4 regions of the Pseudomonas rossensis genome follow, and region 1 is predicted to be linked to each of the others. Evidence: predicted binding sites of a transcription regulator. Region 1 holds the regulator's gene; each other region holds the start of a gene.
The links. Region 1 encodes FliA, which starts transcription of late flagellar genes. Its sites were predicted from a motif close to CTAAAGTTTNNNNNNNNNNNGCCGNTAA; they were not measured.
Positions count from the first base shown of each region.

Region 2: a site for FliA is predicted at 1,785-1,812, ahead of WLY71_RS21635 (methyl-accepting chemotaxis protein). Genes of this name have one in related genera too.
Region 3: a site for FliA is predicted at 1,379-1,406, ahead of WLY71_RS24505 (flagellar protein MotY). Genes of this name have one in related genera too.
Region 4: a site for FliA is predicted at 2,061-2,088, ahead of WLY71_RS14830 (methyl-accepting chemotaxis protein). Genes of this name have one in related genera too.

Region 1 is NZ_JBBWCB010000022.1:46,226-50,339, forward strand. Features, by position in the region: gene flhF (flagellar biosynthesis GTPase FlhF) at 1-700, shown strand, start outside; gene fleN (flagellar synthesis regulator FleN) at 818-1,648, shown strand; gene fliA (RNA polymerase sigma factor FliA) at 1,645-2,385, shown strand; gene WLY71_RS08870 (chemotaxis response regulator CheY) at 2,553-2,924, shown strand; gene WLY71_RS08875 (protein phosphatase CheZ) at 2,955-3,743, shown strand; gene WLY71_RS08880 (chemotaxis protein CheA) at 3,781-4,114, shown strand, end outside.
Region 2 is NZ_JBBWCB010000094.1:4,542-8,655, forward strand. Features, by position in the region: gene WLY71_RS21625 (aldo/keto reductase) at 1-888, shown strand, start outside; gene WLY71_RS21630 (hypothetical protein) at 938-1,468, opposite strand; gene WLY71_RS21635 (methyl-accepting chemotaxis protein) at 1,877-3,868, shown strand; gene WLY71_RS21640 (DUF411 domain-containing protein) at 4,073-4,114, shown strand, end outside.
Region 3 is NZ_JBBWCB010000126.1:8,794-12,907, reverse strand. Features, by position in the region: gene rnt (ribonuclease T) at 1-269, opposite strand, end outside; gene pyrC (dihydroorotase) at 266-1,312, opposite strand; gene WLY71_RS24505 (flagellar protein MotY) at 1,472-2,380, shown strand; gene WLY71_RS24500 (argininosuccinate synthase) at 2,510-3,727, shown strand; gene WLY71_RS24495 (hypothetical protein) at 3,888-4,114, opposite strand, start outside.
Region 4 is NZ_JBBWCB010000048.1:462-4,575, forward strand. Features, by position in the region: partial or broken gene WLY71_RS14820 (NorM family multidrug efflux MATE transporter) at 1-930, opposite strand, end outside; gene WLY71_RS14825 (LysR substrate-binding domain-containing protein) at 1,090-2,010, shown strand; gene WLY71_RS14830 (methyl-accepting chemotaxis protein) at 2,194-4,114, shown strand, end outside.

The sequences.
Region 1 (4,114 bases):
GATCGCCACACCGGAAATCGAGCCTCTGGAAGAGGGCGGCGTGATTGCCATGGTCGGCCCTGCCGGCATGGGCAAGACCACCACCCTGGCCAAACTCGCGGCCCGTTACGTGCTCAAGTACGGCGCGCAGAATATCGCGCTGGTCAGCATGGACAGCTACCGCATTGGTGCTCAGGAACAACTCAAGACGTTGGGCCGGATCCTCAATGTGTCGGTGACGCATGTCGATCCGGGTCAGTCGCTGGTACAGGCGCTGGAGCCGTTGCTGCGCAAACGCGTGGTGCTGATCGATACCGCGGGCCTTCAGGCCAGCGATCCGGCACTGCGCATGCAGCTCGAAAGCCTGGCCGGTCGTGGCATCAAATCGAAAAATTATCTGGTTTTGGCAACCACCAGCCAGAAACAGGTTCTAACGGCCGCTTATCACAGTTACAAGCGTTGTGGGCTCGCTGGCTGCATCCTGACTAAACTGGATGAAACGGCAAGTCTGGGCGAGGTGTTGAGCCTGGCCATCAGTCATGAATTACCGGTGGCCTACCTGACCGATGGCCCGCGGATTCCGGATGATTTGCATCTGCCGCGTCGTCATCAGTTAGTCAGTCGCGCCGTCAGCGTGCAAATGCAAGAAGAACCCAGCGAAGAAGCCATGGCTGACATGTTCGCTGATATTTACCACAGCCCGACCAAGCAGGTCGGCTGAGGTATTAAATGAACAGTTTTTGTACCTACATCGATGGTCTGCCATGCATTGTTCAGTTAGTGAACGCGCAGCCAGTAATGTGGCCTCCGTCTAAGTAAGACAAGGTAAAGAAAATTCATGGGCAGCATGCATCCCGTACAGGTGATCGCGGTGACCGGCGGCAAAGGTGGCGTCGGGAAGACTAACGTGTCAGTGAACTTGTCCCTGGCTCTAGCTGAGCTCGGCCGGCGCGTCATGCTGCTGGACGCCGATCTGGGGCTGGCGAACGTCGACGTCCTGCTGGGACTGACACCCAAACGTACTTTGGCCGACGTGATCGAAGGCCGCTGCGAGCTGCGCGACGTACTGTTGCAAGGCCCTGGCGGCATCCGCATCGTCCCGGCCGCGTCCGGCACACAGAGCATGGTTCATTTGAGCCCGGCTCAACACGCCGGCCTGATCCAGGCGTTCAGCGATATCGGCGACAACCTCGACGTGCTGGTGATCGACACCGCTGCGGGCATTGGTGACTCGGTAGTCAGTTTCGTTCGCGCAGCGCAAGAAGTCTTGCTGGTGGTCTGCGACGAACCGACCTCGATCACAGATGCCTACGCACTGATCAAACTGCTGAACCGCGATTACGGCATGAACCGCTTCCGCGTCCTGGCCAACATGGCCCAGAGCCCGCAAGAAGGTCGCAACCTGTTCGCCAAGTTGACCAAGGTCACGGATCGCTTCCTCGACGTCGCCTTACAATACGTCGGCGCGGTGCCTTACGACGAAAGTGTGCGCAAGGCTGTGCAGAAGCAGCGCGCCGTTTACGAAGCCTTCCCGCGGTCCAAGTGTTCACTGGCGTTCAAGGCGATTGCACAGAAGGTCGATACCTGGCCGCTGCCTGCGAACCCGCGTGGGCACCTGGAGTTTTTCGTCGAGCGCCTCGTGCAACAAACCGCAGGACCTGTGCTATGACAGCCAGTGGCTACAACCTCTACAAGAAGTCGGCACGTGACGCGCAGTACGAGCTGATCGAGCGTTACGCGCCACTGGTTAAACGCATTGCCTACCACTTGCTGGCGCGTCTGCCAGCCAGTGTTCAGGTTGAAGATCTGATCCAGGCCGGGATGATCGGCCTGCTTGAAGTGTCGACCAAATACGACGCCAGCAAAGGCGCGAGTTTCGAGACGTACGCGGGCATACGAATCCGTGGCGCGATGCTCGACGAAGTACGCAAGGGGGACTGGGCGCCACGTTCGGTCCACCGCAATACCCGGATGGTCAGCGACGCAATTCGCTCTATTGAAGCTAAAACCGGCCGTGACGCTAAAGATCACGAGGTTGCGGCCGAACTCCAATTGAGTCTCGACGATTATTACGGGATTTTGAACGACACCCTGGGCAGCCGCTTGTTCAGTTTCGACGATCTGTTGCAGGACGGCGAACACGAAGGGCTGCACGAGGATGGCGCCAGTGCTCATCTCGAGCCGTCACGCGATCTGGAAGATGAACGCTTCCAGGCGGCGCTGGCGGACGCGATTGCCAATTTGCCGGAGCGTGAGCGACTGGTGTTGGCGCTGTACTACGACGAAGAGTTGAATCTCAAGGAAATCGGTGAGGTCCTGGGGGTCAGCGAATCTCGGGTCAGCCAGTTACACAGCCAGTGCGCGGCCCGTTTGCGGGGGCGTTTGGGGGAGTGGCGAGCGCGCTGAAGGCAGTGTGGGGACACTGCGAACGCGGCGGGTGGGGTGTTGAACCGTACCGGTCCCGATCTGTTGTGCTCCAGACAGTCATTGAGTGCTTTGCCGGATTGATTGAAATGGCGCGTCCAGGTGCTGGGCGCGTTTAAGACTGCTTGGAGGTCGAATTGGACAAGAACATGAAAATCCTCATCGTTGATGACTTCTCAACGATGCGGCGGATCATTAAAAACCTGTTGCGTGACCTTGGGTTCACCAACACGGTCGAGGCCGACGATGGCACTACTGCCATTCCGGTTCTCAACAGCGGCAGCATCGACTTTCTGGTAACAGACTGGAACATGCCTGGCATGACCGGTATCGACCTGCTGCGCCACGTGCGTGCCGATGAAAAGCTCAAGCACCTGCCGGTGCTGATGGTGACCGCTGAAGCCAAGCGCGAGCAGATCATCGAGGCAGCCCAGGCCGGTGTTAACGGCTATGTGGTCAAGCCCTTCACGGCCCAGGCGTTAAAAGAAAAAATCGAGAAGATTTTCGAACGCATCGGTTGATGTGCGAAGCCACTGCGCCACGGGGGAGCTATGGAGCATAACGAGTCTTCACAGGGCGATTTCGAATCGACTCTGAAAAAACACGCGGTCGAACTGGTCGAAAGCCTTGAAAAAGGCAGGTTCGGCGACGCTGTGCAACTGATCCATGAGCTCAATCAGACCCGTGACCGTGGCCTGTATCAGGAAGTGGGCAAGCTCACTCGCGAGCTGCATAGCGCGATCGTCAATTTCCAGATTGACCCGCACATGCCGCAAGCCGAGGAAGTCTCGCAGATCACGGATGCCACCGAGCGTCTGGGTTATGTGGTCAAGCTGACCGAGGCTGCTGCCAACCGCACCATGGACCTGGTGGAAAACGCCACGCCGCTGGTCAACGGCCTGAGCAACGAAGCCCAGGCCTTGAGCACCGACTGGGGACGGTTCATGCGTCGCGAAGTCGGGGCTGAAGAGTTCCGCGAGTTGGCTCGGCGAGTCGACGGTTTCCTGACACGCAGCAGCGAAGACAATCGCGTTGTGTCGAGCAACCTCAACGACATTCTGCTCGCTCAGGATTACCAGGACCTCACCGGTCAGGTGATCAAGCGTGTGACCCAATTGGTCACCGAAGTTGAAAGCAACCTGCTCAAGCTCGTGCTTATGGCCAGTCAGGTGGACCGCTTTGCGGGCATCGAACATGACCGTGAAGCGATGCTGGCAGAAAAAGATCCGCAAAAACATCTCTCTCAGGGTGAAGGTCCGCAGATTCATGCCGATAAAAGAGAAGACGTTGTGTCCGGTCAGGACGATGTGGACGATTTGCTATCCAGTCTTGGATTTTAGGTTTTTAGGTTTTTAGACCTTTAGGAGCACCCCCTTAATGAGCTTCGGCGCCGATGAAGAGATCCTTCAGGATTTCCTGGTTGAGGCCGGCGAGATTCTAGAGCAACTGTCCGAACAGCTGGTCGAGCTTGAAAGCCGACCTGATGATGCGGACTTGCTCAATGCAATTTTTCGCGGTTTTCACACTGTAAAAGGAGGCGCCGGCTTCCTCCAGCTCAACGAGCTGGTGGAGTGCTGTCACATCGCCGAGAACGTGTTCGACATCCTGCGCAAGGGTGAACGTCGCGTCGACTCGGAACTGATGGACGTGGTTCTCGAAGCGCTGGATGCGGTGAACGGCATGTTTACCGAAGTCCGCGAGCGCAGCCCGA
Region 2 (4,114 bases), on a different contig from region 1:
ACGGCCACTCTGCACCGCGCGCTGGAGTTGGGGATCAACCTGCTCGACACCGCTGACATGTATGGCCCGCACACCAATGAAGAACTGATCGGCAAGGCCATCGTCGGCAAACGCGACCAGGTGTTTCTGGCCAGCAAATTCGGCATCGTCCGCGACCCGGCCAATCCGGTTGCGCGGGGCGTCAACGGCCGACCGGAGTACATTCACGCCTCTATCGACGGCACCCTCAAGCGCCTTGGTGTCGAGACCCTGGATTTGTACTACCAGCACCGCATCGATCCGCAGGTGGCCATCGAGGAAACCGTCGGCGCCATGGCCGACCTGGTGAAAGCCGGCAAGGTTCGGTACCTGGGTTTGAGCGAAGCCTCGGTCGCAACACTTGAGCGGGCACACAAGATTCATCCGATCAGTGCACTGCAAAGTGAGTATTCGTTGTGGAGCCGTGATCAAGAGGAAAACGGTTGTCTGGCCGCGTGTCAGCGTCTGGGGGTTGCCTTCGTCCCCTACAGCCCTTTGGGTCGTGGCTTTCTCACCGGAGCGCTGAAAAGTCCTGATGATTTCGCGGCAGACGACTACCGGCGCTTCAGCCCGCGTTTTCAAGGCGAGAATTTCGCCAAAAATCTGTTGCTGGTGCAGCAAGTGCAGGACCTGGCCGCAGAAAAAGGCGTGACCGCCGGCCAACTGGCGCTCGCATGGGTACTGGCTCAGGGTGATTACGTGATCCCGATTCCGGGAACCAAACAGCGTAAATACCTGGAAGAAAATGTGGCCGCACTGGATGTGAAGCTTAGCGGCGACGACTTGCAAGCGCTGGAAGCAATATTCCCGGCCAATGCCACGGCTGGCTTACGTTACCCGGAGGAAGTCATGAAGTTGCTTGACCGGTAACCGACACCTGGCCCATTCGACAAGTTGAGTGGGCCAGGACAATCGGGCGTCACGCCTTGGAGCTGACGCCCTTGTCGGTCGGCACCGTCGTGCCGTTACCCTTGCCGTAAGTTTGTAAATTCTGCAGCACGTAGATCGCCGTTTTGTATTCAGGGATCAGGCCCACGGCGTACTTGTCACCCCTGATACTGTTGTTCTGAATGGTGTCCAGTTGGGTGGCGAAATACTCCAGTGCGTTGAATTTCGCATCCGGGTCTTTCTGTACGCCGAACCGGTCAAACTTGTCACCGGCGTTGATTAGCGTCATCGAGGTAATATCAGAAATCAGGCCTTTGGCTTTCAAGAAGGCACTGAGATTGCCCAGTTGTTTGGGGGTGACGTTTTCCGGGTCGAAGCCTTTGATGTTTCTGTGCAGTTTCTGCTCATCCATCAATTTCGTGTTGAGCACGCTGGGATCGCTTCCCACCAATGCCAGCATTTGCTTGACCTTGGCGCTGTGCGTCACAGGCTTGCCGGCGCCCGTGTCCTTGACCAGCAAACCTGCCTTGGAAGTCCAGGCCCCGGTATAGCCGATAGTCATGACCGAACTCCCGACTGCGCTATCTGATGCAGACGTCCGTGTGAGGCGACCATAAAAAGTTCCTTGTTTAATCTGGTTTAGAGCGCGCGAGTATCAGCCTGGCCACTAGCCACACCAACAATTATTTCCGACTTTTTACAATTCTCGTACATTTACGATACAACCGGGCAATTGCCCTTTTTCATTGATCCAGGCATTAACTTGGAAAGTGAAATAGCAACTAACCAAGTGGTACGTTCGCTTTGGTTAGTTAGTTTGTATCCATCACTATACCGCGCACCGCCCGTCACCCCGCACCGTTCCTGCACGATGGTACCTAAAGCTCGGCTTTCGCGAGCCGATAGCCCTTGGAAGCGTCGACTTCATACCGACGACCACAACAAGAACGCTGCACTAAGGACCGGTCCCATGCCCGCATTCCGTACCATTCAGGCTCGTTACACGCTGTTTCTGGTCCTGTTCATCCTGCTGTTGTCCGTGCTGACAGTGGTCGGCATCAGCCAATTGGTCGCACCGAAGCTGCGTCACACCGAAGAACAAGTGGCCCTCAACCGAATTGCCGAAGTCGCCGAGCAAATCCAGGGCGAACTGAACAAGGTTCAGGCGCAACAGCGAAGCATCACCCAGACCATTCCCCTGCTCGACAGCGCCGTCATCGACACCGTCCTGCCGGGCCTGGTCGACCAGTACGGCGAGCTGAAAGTGTTCGGCGGCGGGATCTGGCCGCTGCCCGGTCAGCGCGAAGCCGGGCGCAACAAGTTCAGCACGTTCTGGCACCGGGATGCCTTGGGAAAACTGGCCGTTAACACCTTTTGGAACAGCGATGCCGCGCCCAACTACTACGACCAGACCTGGTACAAAGGCGGCATGCAAACCCCGCGCGGCCAATGCGCGTGGGCGGCAGCCTATAAAGATGACGCCAGCGCCGAGCCACGCACCAACTGCGCCATGGCCATCCAGAAGAATGGCGCGGCCTACGGCGTGTCGACCATCGACGTGACCCTGGGTTTTTTCAATGACCTGGTGGCACGCAAGGAGAAAGACCTCGGCGCCGAAATGCTGATCGTCGAAGCCGACGGCAAGATCATCAGCAACAGTTCGCGCATCAGCGGGCCGATCGTACTGAAGAACATCAGTGAGCTGGCCGGCAACTCGCCGTTCGCTACCCAGGTGAAGGCCGGCTTGCAAAACCGTGACCAGTCGCAGCGGGGCGAGTTCGACAACAACGGCGAAGCCAGCACCTTCTTCATGCGCCCGATCGAAGGCACACCCTGGTTCCTCGCCACCGCCCTGCCGACCAAGCTGATCACCGCCCAGCGCGACGACGTGCTCAGCACCCTGAGCCTGCTGCAAATCCCGATGGTGATCCTGCTAGTGTTGCTACAGATCTATGCGATTCGCCAACTGGTCCAGCGTATGAAAGCCCTGAAGGCCAACATCGACGCACTGTCAGCCGGTGACGCCGACTTGACCAAACGCATCACCATTCGCGCCGAAGACGAACTGGGCGCCATCGGCCACTCGGTCAACGCCTTCATCACCTACTTGCAGAACATGATCGGCGAAGTCACCCTGGCCACCGGCGCCATGGCCTCCAGCCTGGATAACCTGCAACGCACCTCCGCCCACACCAGCCAGATACTGGTGCGTCACGCCTCGGAAACCGATCAGACCGTCACCGCCATCACCGAGATGAGTTCGACCGCCGAAAGCGTTGCGCAAAACGCCGCCGAAACCGCTGCCTTCACCCAGCGCGCCAACGAAAACGCCGACCGTTCGCGGGTCGTGGTGGGCGAAGCGTCCAGCAGCGTGATTGCGCTGATCGACGAAGTGGCCAGCGCAACCCATAAAGTCGAAAGCATGCAACAGGACGCTCAACGCATCACCGAGATTCTCGGGGTCATCGGCGCCATTGCCGGGCAAACCAACCTGTTGGCCCTCAACGCTGCCATCGAAGCCGCCCGCGCCGGCGAACAGGGCCGCGGTTTTGCCGTAGTTGCCGATGAAGTCCGCGCCCTCGCCGCCCGCACTCAGGCCAGTACGTCGCAAATCAATGAAATGCTCACCCGCCTGACGCAGGGTGTGAGTTCGTCGGTAACCGCCATGGAAAACACCCAGACCAGCTGCCAGTCGGCCGCTGATGCCACGGCACGGGTCAACACCGGTCTGGATGAAATGGCCGGCAACGTCAGCCACATCAACAGCCTTAGCACCCAGATCGCCACGGCCGCCGAGCAGCAAAGCGCGGTGACCGAAGAGATCAACCGCAGCATGGTGCAAATCCGTCACATGGTCGACGAACTGGTGAAAAGCGGCCAGGCCAGCGAGCTCAATACCCAACAACTGCTGGAAGCCAACAGTCGCGTCAGCGCGATCATGGGGCGGTTCAGAGTTCGTTAATTCTGCCCTACCCTGAGTGCCGTCCCCGGCACTCAGCGGCCAACCTGACAATCTTGTAATGTGCGCCTCATCTGACTGACAGCTTTGATCTACGATGATCAAGGCTGGCCAGTTTTGTATTACTTCGAAACACTCCTTGAATGCCAGGCCAAAAAAAATGGTCAGAATGCATTTTTTTGGCCGCAATTCGAAACGAGATTCCCCATGCGAACCCACCTGCGTCTGGTCGCCCTGAGCGCCCTGTTC
Region 3 (4,114 bases), on a different contig from region 1:
AATTCCAGAGCGGCCGCTTCGATGTTCGCGCCTTCAAAAGGCTCTACGCGAAAGAAGTAGGTGTGGTCGGGGTACACAAACCCTTTTTCGTCCATGCCGATGGTGGTGGCGGCAATTTCCAGCAAGGCGTCAGTGGCAGAGTTGAAACCACCGGTTTCAACGTCGACAACGACTGGCAGGTATCCACGGAAGCGCTCAGCCATCGGGTGGCGTGAACCACCTCCGCCGCCTTGACCGTCCTGTTCGTCGTCGAAATGGTCTTCACTCACGCGTGTTCCTCCAGCAGGCGCCAGCGCAGTTTTTCACCGGCGCGCAGCGGGATTACGGTCAGCTCGCCAAATGGCAGGCTGGTTGGGGCGGTCCACTCTTCGCGGACCAGGGTGATGCGATCGGTGTTCACCGGCAGGCCGTAGAAACGCGGGCCGTTCAGGCTGGCGAAGGCTTCGAGCTTGTCCAGCGCGTTGCGCTGTTCGAAGGCTTCGGCATACATCTCGATCGCTGCATAAGCGGTGTAGCAACCGGCACAGCCGCAAGCGGCTTCTTTGGCGTGCTGGGCATGGGGCGCCGAGTCGGTGCCGAGGAAGAACTTGTCGCTGCCGCTGGTGGCGGCGTCGAGCAGGGCTTCCTGATGGGTGTTGCGCTTGAGGATCGGCAGGCAATAGAAGTGCGGCCGAATCCCGCCCACCAGCATGTGGTTGCGGTTGTACAGCAGGTGATGCGCGGTGATGGTCGCGCCAACATTGGCCGAAGCTTCATTGACGAACTGCACGGCGTCGGCGGTGGTGATGTGTTCGAACACCACTTTGAGGCTCGGGAAGCGCTCGACCACACGACGCAGGTGCTCATCGATAAAGAATTTTTCGCGATCGAACACGTCGACATCGCCACGGGTGACTTCACCATGAACCAGCAAGGGCATCCCGACTTCGGCCATGGCCTCAAGTGCAGGGAAAATCTTGTCGATGCTGGTGACACCGGAGTCCGAGTTGGTGGTCGCGCCGGCCGGGTACAGCTTGGCGGCGTGAATGAAGCCGCTGGCCTTGGCCTCGCGAATTTCTTCGGGCTGGGTGCGGTCGGTCAGGTACAGCACCATCAACGGTTCGAAGCCGCTGCCAGCCGGGCGTGCAGCGAGAATCCGCTGGCGATAGCCGTCGGCTTCGGCGGTGTTACGCACCGGAGGTACCAGGTTGGGCATGATGATGGCGCGACCAAAGGTGCGCGCGACATCCGCGACTGTATTGGGCAACACAGCACCATCGCGAAGATGAATATGCCAGTCGTCGGGACGCAGCAGGGTCAGGCGGTCGGACATGAGGGGATTCCAGGCGGGTCAAACTGAGGGGAATGCTACCGGAAAAGACTCTTCCAGGCACTCGCTATCAAGTTTTGCAGGAAGCTTCCGATATCCAACAGGTATGCCGTAAACATCTGTGTGTCGGTCTTTTTGTTGTAGAAGCCAGTGGAGCCTCCCGTGCGCCAGCGTTATTTAGCCTTGCTCAGCGTGTTTGCCAGCCTTCCTGCGATGGCGCTCACTTTCCAGACCCGTCTGGAGAGCATCGAGTGGACGGTCGAAGGTGACAAGTTCGAATGCCGCCTGACTCAGCCGATCACTGATTTTGGTTCGGGCGAATTCGTGCGTCGCGCTGGCGAGCAAGCGACGTTCCGTCTGAAGGCCTATAACTCGATGATCGGCGGCGGTTCGGCCACCTTGCTGGCGGCGGCTGCACCCTGGCAGCCGGGGCGTGGCGACATCAACCTCGGTTCTGTGCGAATCGGCAGCGGCAATGTGTTGTTCAACAGTTCGCAAGTTCAGGCTGGCCGCTTGATCAGTGGCCTGATGGATGGCCGCAGTCCGGTCGTTCGACATTACTCGGGCGATGGCCGTGTGTCGGAAGTGCGTCTGTTGCCAGTCAAGTTCAGCAAGGCATTCAACGACTATCAGGGCTGCGTGGCGAAGCTGCTGCCGAAGAATTTCGAGCAGGTCAAGCAATCGCAGATCGGCTTCCCCGGCGAAGGCATCGATCTCGACGCGCAGGCCAAGGCGCAATTACAAGTGATGCTGGAGTTCATGAAGGCTGATCCGACGGTCAACCACATCGAGCTCGATGGCCACTCCGATAACAGCGGAAACCGCCTGACCAATCGTGATTTGTCGCGGCGTCGGGCCCTGGCAGTCATGGAGTTCTTCAAGGCCAACGGCATTCAGGAATCGCAGGTCACCGTGCGCTTTCACGGCGAGCGTTATCCGTTGGCGCCCAATACCAATTCCTACAACCGGGCGAAGAACCGTCGGGTCAATGTGCACCTCGCGCGCGTTGCGCCCACCGAAAAGCCGGCCCCTCAGGCCACTGCATCGGCGAGCGCCGCGTCGACCTCCTGAACCCGCTGTTATCGTCGCTCACTCGACATAATCTGTCGCTTCGTCGTCATAAGCTGTCGCGCCTCTGTAAATTATCCTGCATGAGCGGTAGACTTGACGGCTTTCCGTAGAACCCCGTGGAGTGATGGCATGGCGGACGTAAACAAGGTCGTTCTGGCGTATTCCGGCGGCCTGGACACTTCGGTGATCCTCAAGTGGCTGCAGGATACTTATAACTGTGAAGTCGTGACCTTCACCGCTGACCTGGGTCAGGGCGAAGAGGTCGAACCTGCGCGCGCCAAGGCACAGGCCATGGGCGTGAAAGAGATCTACATTGACGACTTGCGCGAAGAGTTCGTGCGCGATTTCGTTTTCCCTATGTTCCGCGCCAACACCGTTTACGAAGGCGAGTACCTGCTGGGTACTTCCATCGCTCGTCCGTTGATCGCCAAGCGCTTGATCGAAATCGCCAACGAAACCGGCGCTGACGCCATTTCCCACGGCGCCACCGGCAAGGGCAACGACCAGGTTCGTTTCGAGTTGGGCGCCTACGCCTTGAAGCCAGGCGTGAAAGTGATTGCTCCGTGGCGCGAATGGGACCTGCTCTCCCGTGAGAAGCTGATGGATTATGCTGAAAAGCACAACATCCCGATCGAGCGTCACGGCAAGAAAAAATCCCCGTACTCGATGGATGCCAACCTGCTGCACATCTCTTATGAAGGCGGCGTGCTGGAAGACACCTGGACCGAGCACGAAGAAGACATGTGGAAATGGACCGTCTCCCCGGAGAAGGCTCCAGATAAAGCGCAATACCTGGAACTGACCTACCGCAACGGCGACATCGTTGCACTGGACGGCGTCGAAATGACCCCGGCTACCGTGCTGGCGACCCTGAACCGTATCGGTGGCGAACACGGTATCGGCCGTCTCGACATCGTTGAGAACCGTTACGTGGGCATGAAGTCCCGTGGCTGCTACGAAACCCCAGGCGGCACCATCATGCTGCGCGCCCACCGTGCGATCGAATCGATCACCCTGGACCGCGAAGTGGCTCACCTCAAAGACGAGCTGATGCCTAAATACGCCAGCCTGATCTACACCGGTTACTGGTGGAGCCCTGAGCGTCTGATGCTGCAACAGATGATCGACGCGTCCCAGGCCCACGTGAACGGCGTTGTGCGCCTGAAGCTGTACAAGGGCAACGTGATCGTCACCGGTCGCAAGTCCGACGAATCGTTGTTCGATGCCAACATCGCGACCTTCGAAGAAGATGGCGGCGCCTACAACCAGGCCGACGCGGCGGGCTTCATCAAGCTCAACGCGTTGCGCATGCGTATTGCGGCGAACAAAGGCCGGAAGCTTTTCTGAGACCTTTGACCGTAGTGGAACGAGAGTTGTGGCCTTGTCGGTGACAAGGCCACAATTTCTGAATAGGGGGAGTTTTCCTGCCGAACATCGTGTTATCAGCGCTCTTTTTGTATCTGTAATACCTTCCTTCTGTTTCCTCTCTCTGAATGCTCTTCAAGCGTTACCTGCTGCGTGTCAGGTAAAAAGAGTGATCAAGAATCGTCAGGCCGTGTGAATTCAAATTGTAAGCAATGCAAAGCGTTGGTCCGCTGCGATTCTTTGCCTGTTTTGATTGCTTGCTTGCGCTTTCCTTAAGTAGTGCCTCCGAATCGGTACAGGTGAGAAATACGATCACTTGTGCAGGGCTTCCCTGTGGGGGCCGGTTTTTTTCAATCCATGCACCGAATT
Region 4 (4,114 bases), on a different contig from region 1:
ATTCAGCAGCTGCCCGGCGCCGTAGTGCTGTCCGATGCGCATGGTGATCGCATAGGAAATCCCCGCCGGAACCATGAACGCCACCGAGACGATTTGCAGGGCGATCTGGTGTGCGCCCATTTGCGTACTGCCCATGGTGCCCATGCACAGCGCGGCGAACGCAAACAGTCCGACTTCCACCGCGTAGGTGCCACCAATCGGCAGGCCCAGGCGCCACAGTTCCTTCAGATACTGACGGTTAGGCCGCGACAGGCCTTGGCGCAAGGGATAAGCGTCGTAAGCCGGATGCCGACGGATGTGCCAGGCCAGCGCCAGCGCCATGCAGTTGGCGACAACAGCGGTAACCAACCCGATGCCCATCAACCCCAGTTTCGGCAGGCCGAACATGCCGGTAATCAATGCGTAATTGAGCAGGAAGTTGGCCACGGTGCCGCCGAGGCTGATGACCATCACCGGTGTTGCCCGGCCGATGGCGCTGGTGAAGCCGCGCAGGGCCATGAAGCTCAGATAGCCGGGCAGGGCGAACGGCAGGATCAGCAGGAACTGCCCGGCAGCCTGGACGTTGGCTTCGGTCTGGCCGAACAGCAGCAACACCGGTTTGAGGTTCCACAGCAGCAGCCCGGCCACCAATGCCATCAACCACGCCAGCCATAACCCGGCCTGGGTCAGCCTGGCGGCACCGACGATGTCGCCGGCACCCTGACGGATGGCCACGAGGGTGCCGACTGCGGCGATCACGCCAATGCAGAAGATCGACACGAACGAGTAAGTTGCTGCGCCCAGGCCGCCACCGGCCAGCGCCTCTGGACTTAGGCGCGCCATCATCAAGGTGTCGGTGAGGACCATCAGCATGTGCGCCAACTGCGAGGCAATCAACGGCCCCGCCAGCCGCAGGATGGCCCAGAGTTCGGTACGTGCTGGATGCTGCATGGTCATCACGCTCGATAATTAAAGAGGGACAGGAAAGCGTCGATTCTCGGCGCTCTACGGGGTTTGCACAAAGGGATAAAAAGGATGGGTTTCATGATTCAAACTCATGCTGGAGAGTTTCTGCTAGGGTGACCGAATCCCGCTATAGGAGCTTTCCGAATGTCCCGTCGTCTTCCTCCCTTGTATGCCCTGCGCGCATTCGAAGCGGCGGCGCGGCACAGCTCGTTTACCCGTGCGGCCGAAGAATTATCGATCACCCAAAGCGCGGTCAGTCGGCACATTCGTACGCTAGAAGAACATTTTGCCTGTCGGCTGTTTCACCGCAGCGGACGCAATCTGCAATTGACCGAGTCGGCGCGGTTGATTCTGCCCGGCATTCGAGAAGGCTTCACCGCCCTGGAGCGGGCCTGCAATACGTTGCGCGCCGAGGATGACATCCTGCGCATGAAAGCGCCGTCGACCCTGACCATGCGTTGGCTGCTGGCACGGCTCAGCCGCTTTCGGCACCTGCAACCAGGCAATGAGGTGCAATTGACCAGCGCCTGGATGGACGTCGACTCGGTGGACTTCAACCATGAACCGTTCGACTGCGCCGTCATCCTCAGCAACGGACATTTTCAGCCGGACTGGGAGGCGAGTTTCCTGTTCCCGGAAGAGCTGATTCCAGTCGGCGCGCCGAATCTTCTGCAGGATCAACCGTGGGATGTTGCACGGCTGGCCAATGCCGAACTGCTGCACCCGACACCGGATCGTCGCGACTGGCGCAGTTGGCTGGAGCGCATGGGGCTGGCGGATCAGGTGTCGCTCAAGGGCGGGCAGGTGTTCGACACGCTGGAACTGGGCATGATCGCCGCCGCCCGAGGTTATGGCGTGTCCATGGGCGATCTGCTGATGGTGGCGGAAGATGTGGCTCAGGGACGTCTGAGTCTGCCGTGGCCGACGGCCGTCGCCAGCGGTGAGAAATATTACCTGGTCTGGCCAAAAACCCGCCCCGGAGGTGAACGTTTGCGCAGGCTCAGCGACTTCCTGCAAGGCGAAGCCCGAGCAATGGTATTGCCCGATGTTCAACACTTGGGCTGAATCGATAGAGCTGCCGCAATGGCGGCCTTGAGCCATATCCCGGTTAATTACTCAAGTATTCCGATTTTCCGCCGAAAATGCAGGTGGAACCTTCGTGCAGGTTCGACGCAATTCCCATTATTAGAATTTTGCTGAGTGTGCAGCCAGATCAAGGAGGATCCGGTCGCTCGGCCAGGAGCTGTCATGTCTCAACCTCGTGCCCGGATCGCCTCACAGCTTGGTCTTGCGCTTGCCGTGATACTGGCGATTGTCATCAGCGGCAGTACCGTGTTCGCCCTGCGTTCGCTGGACACCGCCAACCTCGCCACCCGCGAAGAGCACCTGGCCAGTGAAGCTCGGTTGCTGGCCGATCAGTTGAGTACCTTTCACGGCACGTTGCGTGAAAGCACCCAGCGTCTGAGCGGTCTGTTCGAGAAGCGCTTCAGCGCCGGTTTGAGCGTGCACCCGGATGAACCGGTGTCGGTAGCGGGCGCGCAGACGCCGGGCCTGCACCTGGGCAGCGAAGTGCTGAACAACAACTTCAAGGAAGTGGACGAGTTCAAGCAAATGACCGCCGGCGTTGCGACGGTGTTTGTGCGCAGCGGCGAAGACTTCATTCGGGTCAGCACGTCCCTGAGCAAACAGGACGGCACCCGAGCCATCGGCACGCTGCTCGATCACGCGAACCCGGCCTATGCCCGCTTGATGGCGGGGCAGGCCTACGTCGGTCGCGCCTTGCTGTTCGAACGCTCCTACATGACTCAGTACACCCCCGTACGTGACAGCGGCGGTAAGGTGATTGCTGTTCTGTTCGTAGGATTCGACTACACCGACGCGCAGAACGCGCAGTTCGCCAACCTCAAGCGCTTCCGTATCGGCCAGACCGGTTCCCTGGCGCTGCTGGATGAGCAGAGCAAATGGCTGGTGCCGATCGCGGGCGTACAAGCGCTGGATCAGGCGACTCCGACCATCGTTGGCTTGGCGAAAACGCCGGGCAAGGGCGAGTTCTGGAGCGACAAGTCCGAAGATTTCTACAGCATTGCCGTGCCGTTTGAAGGCGGGCCGTGGTCGGTGGTGGCGAGCATGCCGAAAACCGAAATTCGGGCCGTGACCTGGAGTGTCGGGATTCAGTTGGCGATTGGCAGTCTGTTGGCGATGTTGATCGCTGTGGGTTCGGCGGTCTGGTTGCTGCGCAGCAAACTGGCGCCGCTGGGTGATCTGGTGCGTCAGGCGGAAGCCTTGGGTGCCGGTGATTTGAGCGTGCGTCTGAACGTATCGAGTAACGATGAGATCGGTCAGCTGGCTCGCGCGTTCAACCAGATGAGCCAGGCGCTGTCGACCATGGTCGAGCACATCCGCAAGGCGTCGCAAGAGGTCAACAGCCGTGCCCAGGCCTTATCCGGTCTGTCCGGTGGCGCCTATGAAGGGATGGAGCAGCAGTCGGGCGAAATCACCAGCATGGCCGGCGCCGTGGAAGAGTTCAGCGCCACCTCCCTGAACATTGCCGACAACATGGGCAGCACTCAGCGTCTGGCTCAAGAAAACGCACAGCAAACCCAGATCGGTCGTACGTCGATGGACGAAGCGTCCTCGTCCCTGGAACAAATCGCCGGCGCGCTGAACAGCACGGCGACGGTGATCAATACCTTGGGTCAGCGCTCCCAGGAAATCGGCGGCATTGTCGGTGTGATTACCTCGATTGCCGATCAAACCAACCTGCTGGCGCTCAATGCCGCCATCGAAGCCGCTCGTGCCGGCGAGCAGGGGCGTGGTTTTGCCGTCGTGGCCGATGAAGTTCGCAACCTGGCCTCACGCACTCGCGAAGCGACCGACGAAATTTCCGGCATGATCCAAAGCATCCAGCAGGAAACCGGTAACGCCATCAGCACCATGGAGCAGGGCAACCTGTTGATGCAGGAAGGCCTGTCGCGCAACGCCAACGTGGCTTCGGCCCTGGCGCGGATCGATGAGCAAAGCCGCTCGGCCGGTCAGCAATTCGCGGCGATCACCACCGCCACTCAAGAGCAGAGCAGTACCGCAACCTTGCTGAGCAGCAACCTGCAAAGCATTGCCCTGGCGAACAGTGAGCAGCGTGAAGTGGTGTCCAATCTGGCGATCACCGCCA